DNA from 2 places in the Chryseobacterium electrogenes genome. Region 2 is predicted to be linked to the other one. Evidence: riboswitches for the same ligand, from Rfam matches in the RefSeq annotation. Region 2 holds a riboswitch; the other holds the start of a gene.
What was found. Region 2 has a riboswitch for S-adenosylmethionine ahead of ACQQ6V_RS12005 (alpha/beta fold hydrolase). Riboswitches for the same ligand answer to the same signal wherever they lie in the genome.

Region 1 (3,835 bases), 1.8 Mb from region 2:
TAATAAATCTGGTGAATTGATGGTGCACGGAAACCCGTAGATCCAGCAAATCTGAAATTAAGATGATCTGTTAACTTAATTCTTGATGCCAATTTATAATTAAATGTCGACCCAAAATCCGAATAGTCCTCATATCTAATTGCAGCATCTACCAATAACCAATTGGTGAAATTAAATTCTACATCTGCGTAAGCTGCATAAGAGTTTCTGCTTCTATCAGTTCTGTTAGCATCTCTAAATCCTGCAAAAACCTGTGATCCTCCTGCCAAAGCAGCTCCAAAAAAATCTGTTGGCTTTTGATTAGCTGGTGTTGCAGCCGTCTGTGGATTCCCGAAAATATCATAAGCCGTGTAAGAAGCCGCTTCGCCTGGTGTAATCTTAAAATTCTCATGGCGCTGCTCTCCTCCAAAAGCTACATTAATCCCAGACCAAACATCAAAATTCTTACTGAAATCTAAGTTAACAGTATTTTGTAAAAATTGTAATCCTCCCGCCTTAAAACTATTAGGAGTTGCAAACCTCAAGCTCGTATTGCCAGTATTTTTAATCGTATAGTCGAAACTATTTTGACCAAAAGTATTACTCAAATCAACATTCCAGCCACTCCATTCTCCTTTGATCCCAGAAGATAAAGACACATCTTGTATATCCGTTACAATATTAGGCAGATAACCATCCGGATATAATCCTGTAAATGTTCTCGCTTGATTTGGACGTCTATAAAATCCTCCAGAACTACCATGTCTTATGCCATAACCACCAAAAGTATAAACCTTCCAATCATCATTAAGAGGCACTTCTATATTTGCAAAAACTTGTTGATTGTTAAGCTTAGACTGTCCAACTTGCATATTAAAATCTCTTCTTTCTAATCCGCGATATGCCAATTCCTGATTAGTAACATCGCCTTTTAACAAACCTTGCAAAGCAGAAATACTCGTCGCATTCTGAATATTATTTTGTAATGCCTGGTTAAAATATCCCACCTTTGGCGCATATTGCTTGATGTAATCTATTAACTGCTGAGAATTGGGCGTATTATTAATGTTAGAAAACAAAGAAGACAAATTAACTCCATCATTAAGCGCTCTTTTTTCAATTGCATTGTAGGCATTATACAAAGCACCACTTTCTACACCCGCTCTAGTTGTTGGCTCTCGAAATTGAGAAGATAAGGTCACGTTATAAAAACCACCTTTAGTTCCAATTTTATTCCCGTAATTAAGATCTAACTGATATTGTTGCCCATCAAAATTACCTGTATGATCGTTAGCTGTTGGTGTAAGATATCCACCATAATTAAGTTGTCCTGTTAATTTTCCTGTATCTTTTTTTAAGATTAAATTCATCACACCGGCAATAGCATCAGATCCATATTGTGCAGATGCGCCATCACGCAAAACTTCAATTTTATTAAGCGCAAAAGCTGGGATAGCATTAAGATCCGTCCCTACTGTCCCTCTTCCTGGAGAACCATTAACATTAATCAATGCAGACGTATGCCTTCTTTTACCATTAACTAAAACCAAAACCTGATCCGGACTAAGACCTCTTAATTGCGCAGGATCTAGATGATCCGTACCATCTGCATTAGTCTGAATAGTGGACGTAAAAGAGGGAGCTATACTGTTAAGAATTTGATTAATATTAGTCTGTGGCAGGCTTACAGAAGCTTCTTTGATATTAAAAACATCTACTGCAACTGGACTATCAGCCTTAGATCGTCCACCGCTTCTAGAACCTACGACAACAACCTCTTCTATATTATTTTGTTGTATAGAATCTTTTTTAGCCACGATCTCTTGACCAGAGAAAGTCCCTAAGCCCGCAAAAAAAACAACAGCGCTTGTCACTGAGTAAATTTTGTTCTTTTTAGAATTTGAATTCATTTTTGTTATATTTTTTAAATTTTTTGACCATAAAAAAACCTCTTCCAGAAAGACAGAAAGAGGATATCAAATTATATCTATAAAAATAAAAATGAACTGATCTTACTTATCTATCCTTTTTCAAGGTTAAATGAAACACCTTACCTAATTGGCAGGTTGTTAAGACTTCTAAGGGTTAACTCCCTCCATCTTTCTTAATAAGTTAACAACAATATTGCATTATCATGGTGCAAATGTAAAACAGTTTTAATAAAAAAACAAACATTTCATACCGAAATAGTATGAATTGATAAACTTAAGCAATTAATAGCTTGATTATCAATAATTTAATTTTACAATAAAAAAGAGAAACTAAAAAGCTTCTCTTGAATATTAAGATTTTGAAATGAATTTCATAAGATCATCTTTATACCTCTGATACGTAAAAGCATCAAAAACAATAAAGAAATTATTACGATCTACACATGAGTTAAAAAGTTGCTTAGCCAATTCTAAGCGATTAGTATCAAAAGAAAATTCAGTTAACATTTCAGCAATTTGCTTGGACGTAAATTGCGTAGTTCTCAGTTGTTGTAGAATAAAGTCTTTTTTATTATTATCAAAACTAGCTTCTCTTTTCATCGTAGTCATAAACTGAGAAAAGCTCTGATTATTCATTACATTACTTGGATTAGAATTACCCCAACCGTTGTTATAAGGATTATTCCAGACATCATCCCATTGATTAAAACCGTATGTCTGCCCTTTTATCGGATAAGAATCTAAAAGATATAATCCATTATGGGTAAAGAAATCTAGAACGATTCTGTTATTATTAGACACTGATAATTGCGTTCTGTAAATAAGAAATCCATCTTGATAAATTGAAATTGGCATACGACCTGAGTCTAAATCAAAAAAACGAAATTTTCCAGAAGCATTACTTATCGTCTGGTCTCCTATTTCTACAGTAAAATATCCATATTCAGGGATTCTTAAGAATACTTCGGAATAGCCAAAATTCTGATTCCACCGATAGCCAGAAGTCTGCCCAGAAGAAGAAGAATTATTATTGCCAGAGTTATTAGGATTTCGGAAACCAGAGTTATCCAAAGCTCCTGATTGATTATTAGAATTACGATTGTTAGACGACTTATTATTTCTAAAACCTTTATCTGATTTTTGCGTATTTAGCTCTGTTTTAGAAGCTTCATTTTTAAGGAATTCACCAGCTTTACCGGCTTCTTGTGCAAAACCAGATATACTAATAGCAATTAACATCGAAGTAAAAATACTTTTCATAGTTTTGTAATTTATAAATTATATTATGTCATGAATCATGCCATAAAAAATAATTATCATATAAAAGCATAAAAAAAAAGAGAAGTTTATTAACTTCTCTTTCAATAATATTATGTCAAAAACCTTACATGTGTAAAGCTCTCTTTCCTGTAGCATCCAAAGCAGCTTCTTTAATAGCTTCTGCATAAGTTGGGTGCGCATGAGACATTCTAGAAATATCTTCAGCACTTGCACGGAATTCCATCGCGGTAACTCCTTCTGCAATTAGATCGGCAGCTCTTGCTCCAATCATATGGAAACCAAGAACCTCATCTGTTTTCTCGTCTGCAATAATCTTTACAAAACCATCTGTATCACCAGAAGCTCGGCTTCTTCCTAATGCTCTCATTGGGAAATTACCAACTTTATAAGCAACACCCTCTTCCTTAAGCTGCTCTTCTGTTTTACCAACACCAGCAACTTCTGGCCATGTATAAACAACACCAGGAATCAGGTTATAATTGATATGAGGTTTCTGACCTGCTAGAGTTTCAGCAACAAAAGTTCCTTCTTCTTCCGCTTTGTGCGCTAACATTGCACCAGCAACAACATCTCCAATTGCGTAGATATTAGAAACATTAGTCTGTAAGTGATCGTTAGTTTTCACGCGACCTCTTTCGTCCAAT
Region 2 (3,835 bases):
TCTAAAAGGTTTTCCGGCACCAGATTCTGAATGTTGATGTCCTGAAACTCATTAATCAAATCTAATTCTCTTGCTAAAATCAACAGTTTTCTTGCGACGTCATTTCCTGATAAGTCCTCGCGCGGGTCTGGCTCTGTAAAACCTTTTTCCATTGCCTCGCGGATGATGACAGAAAACTTGTCATTTCTAAGAGAAAAATTATTGAAAACGTAGCTCAACGTTCCCGAAAAAACACCTTTAATTCTTGTGATATTTTCGCCAGAAAGATGGAGGAGTTTTATGGTGTCAATTAATGGTAAACCTGCACCAACATTGGTTTCGTACAGATATTTCTTTTTATTTTTTTCTAATAATTTTCTAAAATTGCGGTATTCTGAAATCGGCAAAGTGTTGTAAATTTTGTTAGAACCCACGATGTCAAAACCATTTTCTACAAAAGTGGGATAGTGCTTCACAAAATCTTTGCTCGCCGTATTATCTATCATAATTAGATTTTCTAAACTATATTCTTTAGCAAAAGAGATGATTGCTTGGATGTCGCTTGCTGTCTGCGAATAGTTGATTTTCTGTCTCCAATCACTTTTGAAACCAGCTTGGTTGAAAGCCATTTTTTTTGAATTAGAAATCGCGAATATTTTCAAGTCAATTCTTTTTCTGTGGCGTATGTCATCAACAGAATCTAGAATTTGTTCTACCAAAGTGCCGCCAACATTGCCATGACCAATCAAAGCGAGATGAACGGTTTTTGGCTTGCCGTATATTTCTGTTTCGATGATATTTTTGGTAATTTCTGTTTGATTATCAGTTACCACAATGTTGACTCTTCCGGCAGAAGCAATTTGGTTTAATAAAAGTGGGAAAATCTTGTTGCGTTGAAGTTCTGATAGTATTTTACTGTAATTATCAGAAACAAAACCAATTACAGCTAAGTTATTAATACTGTAAATATTGCTGACAGTGGCATTTTGTTTTTCGGTTTTAAATTCTTCCGTAAGTACTTTTACAGCCTTTTCTGCATCTTTCTCATCTACTAAAACAGAAACACCATTTTCTATAGCTTGTTGTGAGATAACGCCAACACTAATGTTAGCATTGTTGAGGGCTTGGAAAATACGTGAGTCTACACCAATATGACCAAGAAAGTCTTTTCCTTCGAAGTTTATAAGTGCTTTTTTTCTGTATAGATTGATTGTCGTTTGTGTTGCCATTATTAAAATATTTTACTTAAAATAGTATTGAGTTGTTCGTATTCCATTAGAAAAGCATCGTGTCCATGAATTGACTGGATCTCATCATAAAATATGTTTTTCTTATGCTCTTTTAATGTTGTAAATGTTTGCTTTATCTCTGAAGCAGGAAAAAATAAATCTGAATTAATCGCGATTAAATTTATATCGGCTTGGATTTCCTTTAATTCATTTTTGTTGGAGTTAATTGTCATCAAAAGATGATTCATTAATTGATATGCCTTTAAACTAAATCTCTCGTTAAGAGCTTCTCCATGATAGGTTAGCCAATCTTCTGATTCTCTTTTGCCTTGTTGTGTTTCGAAATTATTTTTAAATCTTTCATTAAGTGATTCGGGAGTACGGTAGCATAACATGGCGTGGATTCTGGCTTTTTGAAGTGGTTTTTCTTTTGAATCTAAAAGATATTTCTGTACCATACATTGTGCGTGAAGCCAATCATGAGTTTTATAGTCGCATGCAATAGGAATAAATTGTGCTGCTAGATTCTTTTGTTTAACGAGCATTTCCCAGCCAATTGCTCCGCCAAGAGAGCCTCCAATAATGCTGTGTAATTGTGTTATGTTGAGATGTTCTAAACCTAATAAAAAGATGTTGGCGATATCAGATGTTGTAAAATCATCATAGTCGTCAATAAGAAATCCGTCGTAACCGTTGCCAGGAATATTAAAACATAGGATTGTATAGGTATTGGTGTCTATTGTTTTGTTAGTGCCAATTAGACTCTTCCACCAACCTTTTTCACCTGTGACAAGTGAGTTGCCAGTTAACGCATGATTAACTAATATAATAGGAGCAGAAAACAATTTTTCTCCAAAAAGCTGATAGCTTAATGGTATGTTGTAAGTTTTACCAGAATTGGTAATGTACGGTAATGTAATATTTAAAAGTTCTTTTTTCAATTTTATGTATTTTATAAAATTGAAAATGCCAAAGAATAGGCTGAAAAAAAAAGTTCAGTAGTTATCTCTCCAAAAAATTAATTGGTAGAACGTAGCACCTTCTTTGCATAACAAAGGGTTGCTAAGGTTTCATAGGGTCTAATCCCTCCGCCTTTCTTGATAACATTTTCAATATGTAAATGAACGTAGGTGCAAATATAGAGTATAATTTCTATTCTGAAAATAAATTAATGTTAATTGTTATTACTGAGTCTATAAGCTTGTGTAGTTTTTGTTGATTTTATGGGGAAATCTGCATATTATTTAAGACATAAATTTTAATTTTCAATTTGTAATAAGGAAGTTACTTTGAGGTTTTTAATAATATTTATTCCCGATTAAAGGAAGATAAAATCACAAGATATTGGTAATTTAGTAGTATTTTTATCAAGTGATTATTCAGATTATGTTACAGAAATAAGAATCTATGTTGTTGGTTGAATGTCTAGTTTGGAAAGTTTTATAGATAATGGATAGCCTAATTTATTTAGAATTTTATGACAGAAAAAGAAAAACTAAATAGCCCTAATTGGAAAAAATGGGGGCCATATATAAGCCATAGACAATGGGGTAATGTAAGAGAAGATTATAGTAATAATGGAGATGCTTGGGATTATACAACGCATGATAAAGCAGAAAGTTGGGCTTATCGCTGGGCAGAAGAAGGGATAGCAGGTATTTCTGATGATAAGCAATTGATGTGTTTTGCTTTGTCTTTTTGGAACAAAAAAGATAAGATTATCAAAGAACGATTTTTTGGTCTTAGTAATTATCAAGGTAATCATGGCGAAGATATTAAAGAGATTTTTTACTACATAGATAACTTACCATCTCATAGTTATATGAAGATGGTTTATAAATATCCCATTAATACATTTCCTTACGAAGATCTTATCACAGTCAATGGACAACGGTCTAATAAGGAAATGGAATATGAAATCTACGACACAGGTGCTTTTAGTAATAATGAATATTTTGACATTTTTATAGAATATGCTAAAGTAGATGAGGATGATTTCTTAGTTAGAATTGATGTTCATAATAGAAGTCAGCATGATGCGCCTTTGGTGGTATTGCCAACCCTTTGGTTCCGGAATAATTGGAGTTGGGGTTATAATAACTATAAGCCATCTTTAGCTTTTTCTAAAGATGCCGAAATTGATATTCACCATGAGAGTATTACGATTAAAAAGCTTTATTCGCGAGATAAAAACGTAGAACCTCTTTTTTGTGAAAACGAAACCAATAGACCGAAACTCTTCGGAGAAGAAGGATTCGGGCAATATTATAAAGACGGAATTAATAATTATGTTCTTTATGGTTCACCTACAATTAATCCCCAAAGAACAGGGACAAAAGCCAGCTTTAGATGTGAAGGTGTAATTCCTGCAAACGGTAATCATACTTTTGAGTTCAGGCTTTCTCCACATATTATGGACGATGCCTTTTGGGATTTTGACGATATATTCAACAGAAGAATAGAAGAAACCAATGCTTTTTATGCAGAGATCCAACGAGATATTCATAATGAAGATGAAAAAAATGTTCAACGTCAGGCATTCGCAGGTTTATTATGGAACAAGCAATTCTATCATTACAATATCGGAAAATGGTTAAAAGGTGATCCCAATCATCCTGTAGATAGAC

Region 1: another riboswitch for S-adenosylmethionine. It lies ahead of ACQQ6V_RS03605 (TonB-dependent receptor plug domain-containing protein); the one in region 2 lies ahead of ACQQ6V_RS12005 (alpha/beta fold hydrolase).

Annotation. Positions count from the first base shown of each region.
Region 1 covers NZ_JBNPPB010000002.1:786,121-789,955, reverse strand. The annotation lists gene ACQQ6V_RS03605 (TonB-dependent receptor plug domain-containing protein) at 1-1,889, opposite strand, end outside; SAM riboswitch class I at 1,993-2,093, opposite strand; gene ACQQ6V_RS03600 (DUF4476 domain-containing protein) at 2,262-3,170, opposite strand; gene lpdA (dihydrolipoyl dehydrogenase) at 3,295-3,835, opposite strand, start outside.
Region 2 covers NZ_JBNPPB010000002.1:2,619,790-2,623,624, forward strand. The annotation lists gene ACQQ6V_RS12000 (ACT domain-containing protein) at 1-1,208, opposite strand, end outside; gene ACQQ6V_RS12005 (alpha/beta fold hydrolase) at 1,211-2,149, opposite strand; SAM riboswitch class I at 2,208-2,315, opposite strand; gene ACQQ6V_RS12010 (MGH1-like glycoside hydrolase domain-containing protein) at 2,686-3,835, shown strand, end outside.